DNA from 3 places in the Thalassospira sp. SM2505 genome. Region 2 is predicted to be linked to each of the others. Evidence: riboswitches for the same ligand, from Rfam matches in the RefSeq annotation. Region 2 holds a riboswitch; each other region holds the start of a gene.

The links. Region 2 has a riboswitch for cobalamin ahead of ACTU44_RS19035 (ABC transporter substrate-binding protein). Riboswitches for the same ligand answer to the same signal wherever they lie in the genome.
Positions count from the first base shown of each region.
Region 1: it holds a riboswitch for cobalamin, as region 2 does, so the genes downstream of both, ACTU44_RS12365 (DUF4198 domain-containing protein) here and ACTU44_RS19035 (ABC transporter substrate-binding protein) in region 2, are expected to answer to the same signal.
Region 3: it holds a riboswitch for cobalamin, as region 2 does, so the genes downstream of both, cobT (nicotinate-nucleotide--dimethylbenzimidazole phosphoribosyltransferase) here and ACTU44_RS19035 (ABC transporter substrate-binding protein) in region 2, are expected to answer to the same signal.

Region 1 covers NZ_CM142731.1:2,637,455-2,643,577, reverse strand. The annotation lists gene ACTU44_RS12390 (MFS transporter) at 1-511, opposite strand, end outside; gene ACTU44_RS12385 (energy-coupling factor ABC transporter ATP-binding protein) at 582-1,298, opposite strand; gene cbiQ (cobalt ECF transporter T component CbiQ) at 1,282-2,079, opposite strand; gene ACTU44_RS12375 (cobalt ABC transporter permease) at 2,076-2,693, opposite strand; gene cbiM (cobalt transporter CbiM) at 2,686-3,360, opposite strand; gene ACTU44_RS12365 (DUF4198 domain-containing protein) at 3,379-4,179, opposite strand; cobalamin riboswitch at 4,347-4,539, opposite strand; gene ACTU44_RS12360 (DUF924 family protein) at 4,691-5,233, shown strand; gene ACTU44_RS12355 (glycosyl transferase family protein) at 5,302-6,123, opposite strand, start outside.
Region 2 covers NZ_CM142731.1:4,051,576-4,057,698, reverse strand. The annotation lists gene ACTU44_RS19045 (AraC family transcriptional regulator) at 1-255, shown strand, start outside; gene ACTU44_RS19040 (OpgD/OpgG family glucan biosynthesis protein) at 301-1,902, opposite strand; cobalamin riboswitch at 2,074-2,277, shown strand; gene ACTU44_RS19035 (ABC transporter substrate-binding protein) at 2,505-3,530, shown strand; gene ACTU44_RS19030 (FecCD family ABC transporter permease) at 3,571-4,635, shown strand; gene ACTU44_RS19025 (ABC transporter ATP-binding protein) at 4,632-5,432, shown strand; gene purD (phosphoribosylamine--glycine ligase) at 5,465-6,123, opposite strand, start outside.
Region 3 covers NZ_CM142731.1:4,334,157-4,340,279, forward strand. The annotation lists gene ACTU44_RS20265 (cbb3-type cytochrome c oxidase subunit I) at 1-822, opposite strand, end outside; gene ACTU44_RS20270 (c-type cytochrome) at 849-1,301, opposite strand; gene ACTU44_RS20275 (RrF2 family transcriptional regulator) at 1,657-2,106, shown strand; gene ACTU44_RS20280 (methyl-accepting chemotaxis protein) at 2,271-3,356, shown strand; gene cobT (nicotinate-nucleotide--dimethylbenzimidazole phosphoribosyltransferase) at 3,427-4,500, opposite strand; cobalamin riboswitch at 4,589-4,722, opposite strand; gene ACTU44_RS20290 (imelysin family protein) at 5,045-6,100, shown strand.

The sequences.
Region 1 (6,123 bases), 1.4 Mb from region 2:
TGTTTGCCATGAACAGGCTGTCAAACGACCAGACAAACAACAAAGCAGCTGCCAGTGCCGGGCTTATCAGGTTCTCCAGATCATAAGCCAGCCGGGCATATGAAAGACCCTTGGTGTAGGTTCTCTCGTCTTCCAGGATTTCTGGAATGATCGCCTGAAACACCGGAGTGAAAGCTGCTGACGCTGCATTCACGACAAAGACCAGAACAAAAACCTGCCATATCTGATCAACAAATGGCAGGCACAGAACAATCGTAGCACGCAGAATATCAAGCCCGACAAGCCAAGCCCGACGGGGCAGCAAATGCGCCATACCACCGGCAACGGGTGCAATCACCAGATACGCCACCATCTTCAGAACCAGAATTGAGCCAAGCACCCGGCCGGCATCCGCGCCGGCAAGGTCATAGGCCAACAGCGACAAGGCAACCGTCGTCAGACCGGTCCCGATCAGGGATGTAACCTGAGCAGAGAAGAGATGCCGAAAGGCAGCAATGGAGAACGGTGACATGGTGGGCGTTGTCCTTGGCTACATTTCAGATGGCGGGTCAAATCCGATTACAGGGCTTTGAAAACATAGCTTATACTGACTCTGCCTGTTGCCGGGCACGTTCGGAAGCCGTGCATTTCTTGGCTGGAAGCTGTTTGGCTTCGGACATTTTTCCTGCCCGCAGCTCCAGGGTGCGGGTTGCCAGTTTCCTGCGAAAATGCGGATCATGAGACACAAGGATCATCGCTTGGGGCAGCTCAAGCAGGATTTCTTCAAGCCGTTGCAGGTTTTCTTCATCAAGCGCATTTGTCGGCTCATCAAGAAGAAGAACATCAGGTTTCATTGCAAGCACCGCAGCAACAGAAACCAGCCGTTTTTCACCACCTGAGAGTTCGTGCGTGATGCGTTCACGCAAATGTTTGAGATGAAGCTGATCCAGAACATCGTCGACGATCGCCAATGCTTCTTCCCTGCTTGCACCGAGATTAAGCGGGCCGAAGGCAATATCTTCGACAACCGTTGGGCAAAACAGTTGATCATCCGGGTCCTGAACGATGAAGCCAACCCGACAACGAAGATCATGAAAATCTGCATCAGAAACGCGTTTTTGTCCGAATGCACTGATTTCTCCACCAAGCGGCTTGATCAACCCGACAAGGATACGAAGCAAGGTACTTTTCCCGGCCCCATTGGGCCCGGTGATAAACAGACGTTCATTTGCTGAAAGTGACAGGCTGACACGATCAAGAACACTATGTCCTGCCCGGTATCCATAGGAAATATCGTTTAGTTCAATAAGCAAGGACATAAATACGATCCATCAGGATAAGGGCCGCGATCATAACGAAAAAGGTTGCACCAAGGATGGCATCACGCCTGCGAAACACCAGCTGATCAATCATCGGGAAATGTCCACTAAACCCCCGGCATTTCATGGCCTCAAGCACACGTTCTGCCCGCTCAAGCGACCGAACAAGTAACATACCGAACAGGTAACCGAATGATCGATAGGTATGGAACGTGTTTCGTGCCTTGAACCCGCGCAGCTTCATCGCCATCCGCAGACGGTGATACTCATCATGCAGTACCGAAATGTAACGCACCGTGAACATCATCAGATGCACCAGTGCCGCCGGGCACCTTAACCGGTACAAGGTATGCCCCAAGGTTACAGGCGTCAGCCCCGAAAGCAGGCTAAGCATCATCAGAACAACCGCGTTTGCCCGGATCCCGATCAGGACAGCATGTAAAAGGCCTTCCTTACTGGCGTCCGCGCCCAGCATCGAAAACATCGGTGTTCCAGGCGTGGTAAACGGCAACATGACCAACATGACAATAATGAAGCCGTCCATTGCCGCCATACGCTTCAAGGTCAGTCGAAGTGGCAGATCGGTCAGCAACATTGTGGCAATGGCGATGACAAAGGCACCAAGGGCAAATTCGATCTGTTGCAAGGACACCACCATCACAGCAAACAGACAAGCAGCCACAACACGCACGCGTGGATCAAACGATCCAACAAAGGATGGTGGTTTAACCCCGCCTCCTCGCGCGCTTAACGGCTGGTCATGCCCGAATAAATGACTCATGGCTTTGACGCTTCGGCTTTCAACCGTCTGGCAGCAATGTAATATGCGATCCCGAAGAACCCGAATATATAGCCAATACCCCCAAGAACCGATTGGAGATCATTCTTCTCCTTATAGGCGGTAATTTCGCGCCGAAGGGGCCGAAGTTCATCACGAACAATGGCGGCTATGGCTTCTTCCTGTTCTCGGCTTATCGCGACATTCCCGGAACGGCTTGAACCATCCGGGCCAGCTTGTTTTATGCTGGTTTTTTCATTTGCTCGCGATTGCGCTTCGCCCGTCAGCCCGGCCTGGTCGGACAAATCAGAAATGGCAAAGCCTGCCTCGGCGATGTGCCCGGCGCCCAGATCCGCCCGAAAGACCAGATCGACCTTCTCGCTTGGCGTATAGATAAAAAATCCGTCCCCATCGGTCATGACCTGATCGATCTTATTCCCCAGATTGTCAAAGACCTCAACCACCGTATCGGCAGCCATATCTCCGTTGGAGAACCCGATTTCCCCTTCGACATTCGAACCACTTGGAAAGACAGACGCGATCACCTTATGCGCCTGAGCCCCATGCGCGCCGAACATAACCCCGGCAATAATGATCCCTGTGGCCAGCTTAGCCATTGTTGGCCTCATTTGCCTGTTCAGCAAGGATGATCGAGCTTTGCACCGCATATTCATTGGCCTGATCACCGGTCATCAGCAAGGCCGGTTTGACTTTCATGATCAGATACACGGCAGCGGCAGAAACAAAGCCTTCAACAGCCATGATCGGAATATGGGCAAAGAACACGAGTTTGGCGGCCGGAATGAACGCATCCCCGCTCAGCGTCAGGGAAATCGCCACAAACAACGTGGTCAACGAGATAGAAAGTGCCCCGGCAATGCCGCCCCAAACAGCAGCAGCCGTCGGGTTGCTGCGCGCAACGACACCACGGAACATGAATCCGGCAATCACAGCCGGGAAGGCAATATTGACCGTATTGACCCCAAGAACCGTAAGACCGCCAAATCCGAAGAAAATCGCCTGTAACAACAGCCCGACAAAAAGTGCGGGAAATGCCGTCCAACCAAGAACAAGACCGGCAAGGCCGCTCATGATCAGATGAACACTTGAGGGCCCCACCGGGACGTGAATAAGCGAGGCCACAAAAAACGTTGCCGACAGCACACCGGTTGCCGGAATTTTATCGATCGGGAGCTTGCGCAACCCAAGACCAAGTCCGGCAACCGCAAGAACCCCGCCCCCAATCAGAACTTCAGGAGCCAGTGCCCCGTCCACAATATGCATCTGTTTTTGTCCCCACGCCTATTTCACATCATAGGCACGAACCCACAGGACTGCATCCTGAGAAAGCTCTTTACCGTTGAATTCTTTATCAGGGCCACTGCCAAGTGCCGCAAATCCCCAAAACCCGGCTTTGGGAATACCGAAGGTGAAATAGCCGTTTTCATCGGTAAGCGCCACAATAGCCCCACCGGGCATTGGTTTTGCAGTTGGCTCCTTCGGTCGGCCATTTGCCATATCCGGTTCGGCAGCCATGTATTCAACTTCCACCTCGACACCGGAAACCGGCTGCCCGTCACTCAGAACACGACCACTAAAAGTCGACCCGGCGACGATGTTGGTCGGTCTGTTTAGCGGCAAAATTTCCGTTTTCAGCCCTTGTGCTTCCATCCAGTCCGTCGGAATTTCATTCCGGTTCACATAGGATTTTGTAATCTGCTGGATATAGATATCTTCGCTTTGTTCGTAATATGGCGCAGGCACAACCACCATGACGTAATCGCCACTGCGTTTGAGTGTCAGCGTGCCATCAAATGCCGCCGCCGAGTTCTCAGACCCGGTAAACGTCGTCGGAGAAAGCGTTGATTCCAAATCGATCTTTTCACCACGATGAATAACGTAGAACTCAATCGGATTGGCCATATCCATGACATGTCCGTTTTCAAACGGATGCCAGAAGATCAGCTTGACCGGAACATCACCAGCAGCGGCCTGATTGACTTCCGGAGTATATACCAACTGGAAATGGGCCTGTGCGGCCAATGGCATCAATAATATAAAACAGACGCTTGCAACAGCGCACCTGCCAACGGTCTTAAACATATAATCGTCTCTTCCACGAACGATGCATACCGGGCAACTGCCCGACACGCAGTGTTAGGATAAAGAACGATAGGATGGCTGGAAGCAAGATACCGGTTAAACAAGACCGCATTTTCCCTGCAACCTGACGCTCACCCCGGCGTCCAACAGTTCAGCACCAGACAAGCCGTGTCTGGCAGTCAAAGGCAGGTCTCCTGGCTCACGGTTTTAAAAGCATTACGCCTTCCCGGTTCTCACCAGTGGCATGTGTAATGCTCGGACCGCTTACAGTTGCGGGGGCAGCCGTGGCATTGTCGTAACGCACCACGTTCCCTTTTAAGCCAATCCCGAAGGATCAGCACCCAAGACACAGGCATAATCCATGTCGGGATCATAACTGTCAACTCTTTGCCAAACCATTGGCCCACTATCTTTCGGATAGCATAACTTGACCGGTTGTTTGCCGCTGGCAAAAATTGCTTAACACACCGTATAACCATACGAAATGCATTCTGTTTAAGGGCTAAACGACATGAAACCTGAAACTGTTCTGGACTTCTGGTTCAAGGAACTTGATCAAAAACAGTGGTTTATCAAGGATACCTCACTTGACGCCCACATTTCCGAGCGGTTTTCGGACTTCCACACTGCGGCGCATGCAGGTGAACTCTATTCCTGGCGCGCGACTGCAAATGGCCGTCTGGCCGAGATCATTGTTCTTGACCAGTTTTCGCGAAACATGTTCCGCGACCAGCCGCAATCTTTTGCATCGGATACCGTGGCCCTGATACTGGCACAGGAAGCCGTGGCAAATGGAACGGACAAGAAACTGTCCAACGCGCAAGAGCGTGCATTTCTTTACATGCCCTATATGCATTCGGAATCTGAACTGATCCACGAAATCGCACTGGAACTGTTTGCCCAACCGGGGCTTGAGCATAACTACGAGTTCGAGATCAAACACAAAAGGATCATTGACCGTTTCGGCCGTTACCCGCATCGCAACGAGATTCTCGGGCGTGTATCCACCTCCGAAGAGCTGGCATTCCTCAAAGAACCTAATTCTTCGTTCTAAAATGCAAAAAAGGGACGGCAACCCGTCCCTTTTCTTTTGATCAGATGTGATGAGCTAGCAGTCAGCTATTAGCCGACATTGCGATCGCGTTTGTCCCACCATTCCTGAACCAACCTTTCGGCTTCGTCGATATAATCTGCCTTGCCTGCCAGGAATGCCGCCATTGCAGCACTCCCCTTGATCCGTGCTTCGGCACCAGAATCTTCGACATCTCCGCGCCAGACTGAAAGGAAGTGTTTCAGGGTTACCGGACTTTGCTCGTCGAGCTCTTTTTCCGTTTTGGACAGCATCGCAGGCCATCTGACGTCGCAAAGCTCACCGTTATCTAGCATGCGCAGGTCGACATGCTTGAAAGGCGTACGTTCTGCCTCACCGCCACCGCCCTTGATCACGCCGATCCGTGGAAGTTCAAGCAACTTTCCGGTTTCACGATGCACATCAAGAAAGGCCGGATGAAATACACCTAGGAAAGCCGCACGCGCCTGTAACGGATTAAGCAACCGCAGTAATGTATTGACCGGGCTTCGCAAACCCAGCAACGACCGCAAGCCGATCAGTTCCTGCAATTTCGGATGCATGTGCCGCAATGGCAGATATGCGAACCCTTGGGCAGCGATATCTGATCTTGCTTCTTCTGCGGACATCGCGATTGGCAGTTTCAAGGCCTTGATCGCAGCTTCGGTGCCAACACCATTGACCAGATGGGAATTATATCCATGCATCAGGACCGGCACACCATTCTGCGACAACAAATGTGCCGAAAGTACAAACCAGGGCAAGCCGCGTGTACGCCCCGCCGCATAAGACGGCCAATCGAGCATCGGTCGCCCTTCTGCACCAGCGTCCTGACCATCATCAGGGTCAAGTCGGGCGGCCTTGCGGACAGCTTC
Region 2 (6,123 bases):
CACCATCATTTCAAGCAGGTCACCGCGATGAGCCCGCTGCAATATCAAAAGCGGCTCCGCCTGACGACAGCACGTCAGATCATGCTGGCAGAAATGAAGGATGCGGCAAGTGCCGCCTATGAGGTCGGCTATGAAAGCGCATCACAATTCAGTCGCGAATATGCCCGGATGTTCGGGGCGCCTCCGATGCGTGATGTCATGGCGATCCTTGGCCAAAACGGGGATGCCCGAACCGGTGAAACTGTCACCTATTGATCGGGCATCCATCCGGGTTGCTAGAACACGGGATGATTGACCTCATCAGCCCTGATGCTGGTTGCCGACGGCGGGCAGGTGCTGATACATCCAGGTTTCACTGAGCGGAGCATCACCGCGTTTGAGATACATGCGCAGATCAACCGGATCGGTGCCAGCGGCCTTAAGGTCAAAGGCTGCGCGCCAGATGCGGGTATCCATGATCGGTTCGATCTTGGTGCGGGTGATTTCACCGCGTGATGTCGACACCACGATTTCCGGGAACTCGCCATAGGCAAGGGTTCCAAGAATATCGCCCTCGAACTCGACGGAAAACTTGATTTCGTCTTTTGGGCGATTGGTGCCCGGTTCACCGCCACGACCCATACGGGTTGCCGTTGCACGCGCCAGTTCCGCAACCGGGAACGGGTTATGCGCCTGCCAGTGCAGGCGGTATTTGAACGCATAGGAATTACCTGCCCTGGCCGGGCCATTGGGCACCCAGAACGCCGCGATGTTATCGTGAATCTCGTCATCCGTCGGAATTTCGATCAGCTGCACGGCACCATCATTCCAGTCACCTTTGGGTTCGACCCACAGGCTGGGGCGACGGTGATAGCGCACGCCATCGAGATAGTTCTTCACATCGCGGTCACGCTGCATCAGGCCAAAGCCGCGCGGATTATGATCGGCAAAGGCCGATGCGCGGATCGTTTCGGGATTGTTGAGCTGTCGCCAGATGCGTTCACCACTTCCTGTCCACAGTTCAAGACCATCGCTGTCATGGACTTCCGGGCGCCAGTCAAAGCGGAATGATTTGTTCTGTTCGGAATACCAGAACATGCTGGTCAGCGGGGCAATGCCAAGGCGTTCGATATCGCGGCGAACAAACAGATGCTTTTCCACATCCATGGTCACGCCCTGACCGCGATAGAGCAGGAATTTATACGCACCCGTGATGCTTGGCCCATCCAGAAGGGCATAGATCGTCACCGGGTCTTCGGCATTTTTTGCAGGTTCGATAAAGAACTGCCGGAAGTCCGGAAACTCTTCGGGCACCGAAGTTGCCGTATTCACGGCAATCCCGCGCGCAGACAGGCCATATTGTCCTTCATCACCGATTGCCCGGAAATAGGATGCGCCAAGGAATGCTGCCCAGTCCTGGGTTTTCCAGTCATCACGCGACTGGTTTTCATGCAGGCGGAAACCGGCAAAGCCGCTGTTTGGCGGTAACTGGCGGGCAATGCTGTCTTCGGGCATGTCAAAGTAATCGGGCTTATAGATAACTTCGCGTGCTACACCGTTTTCCAAAAGATACATATGGACCGGTTTGGCGAAATACATGCCCAGATGGAAAAAGGTCACCGGATAGGTGCCCGACCCGTCAGAAAACGGCGAATGATCGCGTTTGTAGTGAAGCTTGCCATGGGTGTCATAGTCAATCCGCCCGACAATTTCCGGGTTCGGGGCCACGGGGGGCTCATATGCGGCCTGCGCCATGGATTTGGCGCGCGCAATCAGATCGGCAAACTCGAACGGTTGGGGATTGCCAAGATCAAGCCCCGGAACTTCTGCCAATGCCGTTTGATAGATCGACAGCCCCGGCAGGATCAGCCCGGCTGCCGCGATGGATTTCAAAAAGCGTCTGCGTTCCACAGAAGTCGTCATTTGTATCATGTTCCAATGGTTTCACGTGTCGGGCAAGGATACCGGACAGTGTGGAGGTAATCGGGATGAAACATGGCAAATTCAAGGTCGTGTCGACTGCTTTTTATGCATGGACCCTTGCATAAATGCCACTGGTGATTGGCCAATTTCCTTGACCGGCATTTTGGTTTAATCTAACCGTCAGATGTCGGTATCCGGATATCGGATAAAGGGAATTCGACGTGACCTGTCAAACAGGTCATTAACCGAAGCTGCCCCCGCAACTGTAGGCGGTGAGTGTTTTTCTGACCAATGCCACTGGGAACCAACCCGGGAAGGCCAGGAAAAGCATGATGACCCGCGAGCCAGGAGACCTGCCGACATGAATGCGACGGACCGGGCGGGGTGCCCCGGAGAATGTCGGCTTATGTCCCGGTCTTCGGGAGCTCGCCAAGGTTTGACCTGAGCTCTGACCCCGACATCTTCCGCCATTTCCCGACACTTTTGCCAGTCCCTTGACAGTAGAAACGTGATCGTTATGTTATAACATAACATTTGTGGTGTGCTGTGTTTGGAGCAGGGAAACCTGATCCTGGCCAGTGCATCGGTGAAAGGAAGTCGAAGTGATCAATCACTATAAACGTGCGCTGGCGGTCGGGGTGTTTGCCGCTGGTTCTATGGCATCTGCCGCAAGTGTATCTGCAACCGAATATCCGCTTCAGATCCGCAATTGCGGGACCGTACTTCAGTTTGATTCTGCGCCGGACCGCGTCGTGTCCCTTGGGCAAAGCACAACAGAAATCCTTTATTCACTGGGACTTGCCGACAAGGTCAAAGGGACCGGTGTCTGGTTTGGCCCGGTTATGGATGAATTCAAGGATGTGAACGCAACCGTTCCGCGTCTGGCCGATAATGATCCGGGATTTGAAACCGTGGTTGCGCAAAAGCCGCAACTGGTTGCCACCCAGTATCAATGGCATGTCGGTCCCAAGGGGATTGTCGGAACCACCGAGCAGTTCAACGAACTTTCCATCCCGGTTTATACCGCACCGGCCGATTGCGTCGGCAAGGACAATACGGGTGGCGGCGACGGTGTCCGCCATGACGATTTTACCATGAACCTGATTTATCAGGAGATCACCGATCTTGCGCAGATCTTTGATGTCGAGGATCGCGGCGAAGCCCTGATAGCGAAACTACAGGCCCGAGAAGCCCGGTCGCTGGAACAGGTGAAGGAAAGCGGACATGATAATGTATCTGCCGTTTTCTGGTTTTCGAGTGCCGAGATCAAAAGCGATCCCTATGTGGCTGGTAAAAATGGCGCAGCGGGTTATATCGCAGGCAAACTTGGTGTGACCAACATCATCGATAGTCCGGAAGAATGGCCGACCGTTGGATGGGAAACCATTGCACGTGCCAATCCCGATATCATCGTGATCGGCAAGATGGGGCGTCGCCGTTTCCCGGCAGATGACTGGCAGGTCAAAATGGACTTCCTGAAAACCGACCCTGTCACAAGCCAGATGAAGGCGGTGAAAAACGGCAATATCGTTGTGATGGATGCCCAGTCGATGGATCCGACAATCCGCCTGATCGAGGGGATTGAAACACTGGCCGAGGCCGTCGAACGACTAAGTGCTTTGAACTGATCGCATAAGGCAAAGGCGTTCGATATGCCCGGAGAATTCAATGTTTGAAAAAACGCCAGTTCATCCGCCTGCACAAAGACGGGCGGGACGGGCATATCTTGTGCGAACCGGTGCGGTTTTTTTCGCACTGGTCTTGCTGATTGGTGTGATTGCGATTGCCGCCGCCAAGGGGGAAACGGAAATCCCCCTTGGCACGGTTCTTCACACCATTGCCAATCACATCTGGAATGCCGGTTTCGACGTTGATCCGATTGATGGGGGGATCATCTGGAATTACCGCATATCAAGGGCGCTTGTGGCCGCCGCTTGTGGTGCATCGCTGGCGTTGTCTGGTGCGGTTTTGCAGGCGCTGTTGCGCAACAGTCTGGCCGATCCCTATTTGCTGGGTATTTCGGCAGGTGCATCGACCGGTGCGGTCAGTGTTGCGATCCTTGGTTTTGGTGCGGGGATGGTATCCCTGTCCCTTGGGGCCTTTGTCGGTGCACTGGTGGCATTCGGATTTGTTGCGCTTTTGGCTATTCCGGCGGGACGGAGTGCCGGGGCAATTATTCTGGCCGGTGTTGCCGGATCCCAACTTTTTAACGCGCTGACATCATTCATCGTCACCAAGGCCGCGACCGCAGACGAGGCACGCGGCATCATGTTCTGGTTGCTCGGGAATCTAAGCGGGGTGCGTTGGCCCGATGTTTATCTTGCGCTTCCGGTCGCGGTGATCGGATTGCTGGTGTGTCTTTGGTATGCGCGTGCGCTTGATGCTTTTACCTTTGGTGTCGAGTCAGCTGCATCGCTTGGTGTGCCGGTGCGCCGGGTTTACGTGGTCCTGATTGCCGTTGCGGCATCCATGACCGCCGTGATGGTCAGTATCGTCGGTTCCATCGGGTTTGTTGGCTTGGTCATCCCGCATGCTGCGCGCTTTTTTGTCGGAACGCGCCACGGGCTGTTGTTGCCGGTATCCGCCCTGATCGGGGCAATGTTCCTGGTGGCGGCTGATATCGTGTCGCGCATCATTCTTGATGGTCAGGTATTGCCAATCGGGGTGATCACAGCCCTGATCGGGGCACCGGCCTTTGCGCTTATCCTTTGTCATGGAAGGGTTCTGCGATGACCCTTGAATTGCGCAATGTCGGCTGGAATGCCGGGTTCAAGAAAATCATCAGTGATGTGTCACTCAGCGTGGAGCGGGGTGAATTTCTGGGGCTGATCGGGCCGAACGGGTCGGGCAAAACCAGCCTGATGACGGTTCTTGCCGGTATTCGTGCGCCGTCAACAGGGCAGGCGTTGCTTGTTGGTCAGGCCATGAAAAAGATCGGGCGTCGCAATCTGGCGCAACAGATCGGTTTTGTTGAACAGCAGGCCGATACGATTGACCGCATCACGGTACGCGAAGCGGTTTCGCTTGGCAGAACGCCATATCTGAGTTTGCTCTCACCATGGTCTGAACGTGATGATGAAATCGTTGCGGATGCGCTTGGCAGTGTCGAAATGTCCCAGATGGCAGATCGTATGTGGCAGACCCTGTCGGGCGGGGAAAAGCAGCGGGTGCATATCGCACGTACCCTGGCCCAGCAGCCTGACTTTTTGTTGCTTGATGAACCAACCAACCATCTCGACATCCATCATCAGTTGGGATTGCTTGAACTGGTGCGCGCGCTTCCGGTGACGGTGGTGGCCGCCCTGCATGATCTGAACCATGCCGCGATGTTCTGTGACCGCATAGCGATGATGGATCGTGGCAAACTGATTGCGGTCGGAACACCGGAACAGATTTTAACAGCGCAAAATCTGCGCGATGTTTTCGGGGTTGCCGCCGATATCGAAATTGATGATCAGGGCCGCTGTCATATCCGCTATCACGTCGGAACATCGGGCCATGCGGGCATAAAAAAAGACCGGGTTGCGTAACCCGGTCTTTTGGAAATCCGATCTGGAACGGCTTATGCCTGTTCGCGGGCAACTGCGCGCCAGCCGATATCACGGCGGCAGAAACCACCTTCCCAATCAATTGCATCAACGGCCTCATAGGCGCGTTGCTGGGTCTCGGTAACGGTCGTGCCGCGTGCGGTTACGCCAAGAACGCGACCACCGGTCGCAACCAGCTTGTCGCCATCCATTTTGGTGCCAGCATGCAGAACCTTGACCTTGTCCATGGCATCCGCGGCCGCGACATTTTTGATCTCGGTGCCTTTTTCATAAGACCCCGGATAGCCCTTTGCTGCCATGACAACCACCATCGCGGTTTCGTCATGCCATTCCGGTTTGACTTTATCAAGCGTGCCGGTCGCCGCACCATCAAGGATATCAAGAACGTCTGATTTCAGACGGGTCATCAGGACCTGACATTCCGGATCACCGAAACGAATGTTGTATTCGATCAGCTTCGGGTTGCCTTCATCGTCAATCATCAGACCGGCAAACAGCACACCCTTGAACGGATGGCCTTCATTGGCCATGCCCTTGACGGTCGGGACGATGATCTGTTCCATGACCTTGGCTTCGACCGCATCGGTGAAAACCGGGGCCGGGGAATAGGCACCCATGCCGCCTGTATTCGGACCCGTATCGCCTTCGCCAACCGCCTTGTGGTCCTGGGCTG
Region 3 (6,123 bases), 280 kb from region 2:
CACCATGTAGAAACAGAATATCACCATGGCAAAGAACGGCACGACCTCAAGTGTTGAAAACACATTACCGATCCATTGCCAGTAACCCGGCGTTCCGATCCAGTAATAGTGGTGGCCGGTCCCGAGGATGCCGGTAAACAGCGTCAAAGACACCATGACGTAAAGCCATTTTTCAACAACTTCGCGGTCGATACCGGTCATCTTGATCATCAGGAAGGCCAGGATTGACGCCATGATCAGTTCCCAGACACCTTCGACCCACAGATGCACCACATACCACCAGTACATCTTGTCGACGGCCAGGTTGGACGGGTTGTAGAAGGCAAACAGGAACAGCAATGCGACAAACCACAATGCGATCATCAGGACGTTTGAAACCGCTGTTTTACGTCCTTTGAGCAAGGTCATCGTTGTGTTGTAAAGGAACATCAGTGCCACAACGACAATACCGACCTTGATCGGCAGCGGCTGTTCAAGAAACTCGCGGCCTTCGTGGATGCCGAAGATATATCCGACAACAGCGGCGGCCGCTGCAATCATGAACAGCCAGAACTGGATAATCGCCAGTTTGGGGCTGTGAATCTCTGTCTCGCATTCTTCGGGCAGCAAATAATATGCCGCGCCGAAATACCCCATCAACAGCCACACAATCAGCGCATTGGTGTGAATCATGCGGATGACGTTAAACGGCAGCAATTCGGACAGAAAATTGGGGAAAACATAAACAGTGCCCGCAACAACACCGAACAGAATCTGGGCTGCGAACAATGCCAGTGCGCCATATATGTAATATAGCGCAACCTTTTGAGATTGATATTTCATTGTAGCCTCGTTTCCATCAGCACCGGTCAACCCGCCTCGTTAGGCGGCCAGTTCTGCGTATCGATTTCACTGGTCCATTTCAGGAAATCGACAAGCTGTTCCAGTTCCTGATCTGAAAGGTTGAATTGCGGCATCTGGCGACGGCCCTCGATACCTGACGGCTGAGCCTGCATCCATGATTTGAGCATGTCACGCGCTCCTTCCGGATCATCCTTACCGCCATACCGCACCCAGACATTGCCAAGTTCGGGTGCATAATAGGCACCTTCCCCCAGAAGGGTGTGGCAGTTGATGCAGGAATTGCGTTCCCAGATATGCTTGCCCGCTACAACAGATTCTGTCAGCTGATCCGAATTGCTGGACTCGTTGACGATATAGTTGTGGCTATGCAAGGTCAGTCCAAGAAAGATGACCAGGAAGAAGATCGTTCCGCCGTAAAAGATGTTTCGGGCGGCAGATTTTGTCAGACGTTCCGACATTTGAACGAATCCTCACTCCGATTGACAGTTCCAAGCCGCTCTGTCCCCAAAACGGCATTCTCGCATCATTTGCCAAGCCTGCATTTCGCTCCTTGATTGCCGTCAAACGAAAAATTCCCGCCATTTGGCGGGGGCATGTGCGGGAACAGCTAACGGAGCAGAATTGCCGGTTTCAGGTGAATGTGACCAAACAGGGTGTCGAACGGTTTGATCGCCAGTCCTTTGTGATCGTACCTTGCACGACGGGGACACCATTTTATCGCGTTGAATTTCGCAGCATTGGGCTGGCTGGCCGAGAAAAGAAGTGTAGAATATACATGTTTAAATCTGCGTCTGAACACGGATCGAGCTCGCCATGCGCCTGACCCACTTCACCGACTACACCCTGCGGGTACTGATCTATCTTGGCTTGCATCAGGATCGTCTGGTCACGATTGATGAAATCGCCAATGCCTATGAAATTTCGCGCAATCATCTGATGAAGATCGTTCACCATCAGGCCCGCACAGGGGTGATTGAAACCGTTCGGGGCAAGGGCGGCGGCATGAGACTCGGTCGCGTCCCTTCGGAAATTGGCATTGGCAAGATTGTTCGGGATACAGAACAGGACATGGCGCTTGTCGCCTGCTTTGACCCCGCACATCACGGTGAATGCCGGATCGAAAGTGCCTGTTTCCTGCGACATGCCTTGATGGAAGCAAGCAATGCCTTCTATCGGACTCTCGACAATTACAGTCTGGCGGACCTTTTAAAGCCGCAAGCCCAATTATCCTCGTTGTTTTCTCAATCCTCGCCGTCAGTGTGAGACACTGATCACCTCAAGCGGAACACGGCTTCCCGTCGTATAAGTGCGTTCCTGCAAATTTAAACAGGCTGCCATGCCTTAACATGTATTCACATTACATCTTTAAACATGTATTTTGTTTACATGTTTAAAGATGTCGGAACATGTACCGAAGGAAACCAGCTATGTTCGAATCACTTTCCACCCAGAACAATATGGCCTCCCTTTCCCGCGAAAACGAAATGGAAGCTCTCCGTGCGCGTGTCGCCGAGCTTGAGCAGGAACAGAAGATCACCCGATCCATTTTTGGAAATCTGGCTGCCTTTGGAGACTCCCTGATTACCGTGCGCGAGTCTTTTTCCGACCTGTCCGCCTTGCTGGTTGAAACCAGTCGCGCCAATCAAGATGCCCGACATCAATCCGGTGAAAGCCAAACCGGCCTGAAAAACATGTCATCGCACATCACAGAAATCAGCAAGCACATCCGTGCGGCCTCTGCACAAATCAGCACGCTAAATGACAATGCCGGACAAATCGGCTCTATTCTTTCGATGGTTGATGATGTGTCGCGTCAAACCAAACTCCTGGCATTCAATGCAAGCATCGAAGCCGCACGTGCCGGAGAAGCCGGAAAGGGCTTTGCGATTGTCGCGACCGAAGTCCGTGGATTGGCCAATCGCGCAACCGAAGCAACTTTGGAAATCGGCAAGCTGGTTCGTAAGATCCAGTCACAAGCCGATAGTGCCGATCGTGACATGAAAACCAATGCGGGCTCTGCTTCTGATCTGGAATCAGATGCCAATACACTTCTGACAAGAACCCAGCATATCCTTGATATTTCGACCGAAGGACAGTCCGCAATGTCGATGGCTGCCATTCTTAGTGAAATAGAACTAGCCAACCTTGAAGAACTTGAACTCAAGCTTGCCGTCTATCGGGTTTTCATGGGGCTATCGGATGCAACCGAAGCAGACTTTCCGCCGGAAACCGACTGCCGATTGGGGCAGTGGTATTACGATGGCAGTGGCCACGGTCTTTTTGCCGATATGGTTGATTTCAAGGCGCTTGAAATCCCGCATCGCCAAGTCCACGACAATGCCCGCAAAGCCGTGAGCTTTTATCGTCAGGGGCAACTTGATCTTGCCCTTCAGTCCTTGCAAGCCATGGAACATAACAACCTTGATGTCATGCAGCGCTTGCGCAACATGATCCGAAAGGACCGGGCGGCCCAAGCAGCCCGGTCAAGCACATCTTTAACGGACGCGGCGTAACGTCTTTACATATTTTCAGGCCAACATCCTCCGGCGATATTTCGGACCAGAGGATGTCGGCCTGATACCTTTAAGCCTGCTTCTCACATGGCGTATCGCGAGTAATCCCGATGTCTCCGAAGCTTGCCATATTATTGTGACACTGTGCCGCAGCCCGGACAATCAACCCGGCAAGCACGGCTCCGGTGCCCTCGCCCAGACGAAGGTCAAGATCAAGCAACGGACGCTTTCTGATCCGGTCCAGCAATAACCTGTGCCCCGGCTCCGCTGATCCATGCCCGACCATGCAATGCATCAGGCTTTTGGAAGATGTTTCATGCAGTGTGGCCGCTGCCGCACTGCATATAAACCCGTCAAGCATAACCGGAATGCTTAGCAGCCGGGCGGCGATAATCGCCCCGGCCATCGCAACGATTTCCCGGCCTCCGACACAGCGCAAAACGTCCAGACCATCTTTCACCGACATATCGTGGCAGGCTTTTGCCTGCTTCACGATATTGATCTTCCGCTTGTACTGATCGCGGTTGATACCTGTTCCCGATCCTACCCAGTCGCCCGGCGTACCATCCCACATGATATGGCAAATTGCCGCAGCAGATGTTGTATTCCCGATCCCCATTTCCCCCGGGCACAGGAACGAGGCATCCGGGTTCACTGCCTCCATGCCGATACGAAAAGCATCAACGCATTCATCTTCGCTCATCGCTGCTTCAACGGTGAAATCACGGGTCGGACGGTCCAGATCAAGGGCTCGCACTGTCACCTCGGCCCCAAGTTCCGTACTGAACTGATTGATCGCGGCCCCGCCCTTTGCAAAGTTATCAACCATCAATGCCGTGACGGACGGTGGAAAAGCAGAAACATCATGCTGCACAATTCCATGGTTTCCTGCAAAGACACAAACTTGCGGGTAATCCATTTGCGGAACGTCACTTTGTTGCCACCGGCACAACCAGAAAACAATTTCCTCAAGTCTGCCCAGGCTGCCGCGCGGCTTTGTCAGTTCAAGGTCCCTTTGCCGTGCCTTGATCACCGGCCCTTCATCGGCCATCGGCAATGACCCGAGCAACGCCCGGATATCATCAAGCGACTGGATGCCCTCTGAAATATTTGTCTTTTCGTGCTTTGCACGGGTTTCCAACATTCAACCTTCTCCTGGAAAGGCAAGATTGCGGCAGTTCTGCCACGACCTTTTCCATCGGCACACAATCTTGTTGAAACGTGTTTTACTCGTCTTCTGGCTCCCGGTCGGAACGCTCCAAACTGCCTTCCCGAATGGATTGCTCATTCAGTGACTGCCGCTCTGGCATTGTTTGCAGCATACCGGTTACAGCGGCGGGACCGCTGCGGATTTTCACCGCATTCCGTTAGCAAAACTCACTATTCCCCAAAGGCAAAAGGCCACGGCCACGGACCTTGATCCAACCCCCGTGACCTTTCGCTCAATGCGGGTAACCGATGGATTAAGACACCAGCACCAGCCCGTGAACTTGATCATCGTCAAATCGCTTGGCGCGATAAAAGCCCGACCAGTTTGACTTGACCAGCATCAAGTTCGCCTCTTTTCGCAAATGATAATTGTTATCACAAATATTCCCGCACCGATTATTCGGCGAAACAGGCGGGCCGTATTCGCAACCCCGTCTGTTTTACCGCAACCGCCATTTTTTGATCTGAAAGGTAGGAATATGTTCAAGAAACCCGTTCTTCTGACCGCCGCACTGGCATCGTGTCTTGCAATCTCGGGCAATGCCTTTGCAACTGATGATGCGGAAATCAGGGGCCTTGAGAATGTCAAACAGTTTACACTTGATCATAATGAACGACTGATCTCGCAGGCAGGCTTGCTTGAAAATGCAGTGTCTGCCTATGCCGATATCATCGCATCACATGATGGAAACTATGCTGCTGCCTGGCAGGCCAAAGGCCCTGTTCTGGCCGGTCAGATACAAAATATCCGAACACTCTGGCTAGAAGCATCCAACCAGTATGAAACCATTGAAGGTATCGTTGCCGGGATCCCTGAAACCGCAAAATATGACCTGATCCTTGATGCTGGCAATCCCGGAACCGAAAACGAGGATATCGCCCAATACGATCTGACACTCCCTGACGGAACCGTGCTTTCCCGGCCGGGAAACCTTTTCCACGGCATCACGGAACCCCTGTTCTGGGGCATGGAGGAAAGCCATATCAAGCTGGTCGCAGACCTCAATGACGATGGCAAACAAGCACCGGGAGAAATGCTTTTTGATGCCAATCTCGGACTTGGTGCGGCACAGGCCCTGACGCACTGGGCCAAAAAATTGCATAGCGACATGTCGGTCTGGAAGCCGAACCGTGACGATGCCTTTACCTCGGTTGTGACAATGACACCAACAGTTGGCGACTATTTCGGTGAGTGGAAGGAATCCCAGTTCATCACCGGAGAAGTCGGTGCCTTTGTCGCGCAAAGCCGCCTTGCCGATGTTCAGGGGATCATGGGCGGGTGCAAAAAAATGTATTTCAACGCCATCTCGCCAGTTGTTTCCGCTGATAATCCCGACCTTGATAGCCGGATCAAATCAGGCTTCGAAGAACTTCTTTCGCTGGTTGAGGATACCTATGCCCGCGAAAAGTCCGGTGAAAAATTCGGCATTGAAGAAGCCGATGCACTGGGCAACGAGGCCCAGGATATTGCCGACCGGATTGTCGCAATGATCCTGCAGGCCGCAGCCCAGAACAAAGTCAATATCCGCGGCTAATTTGTCCCGCATCAATCAAGCCG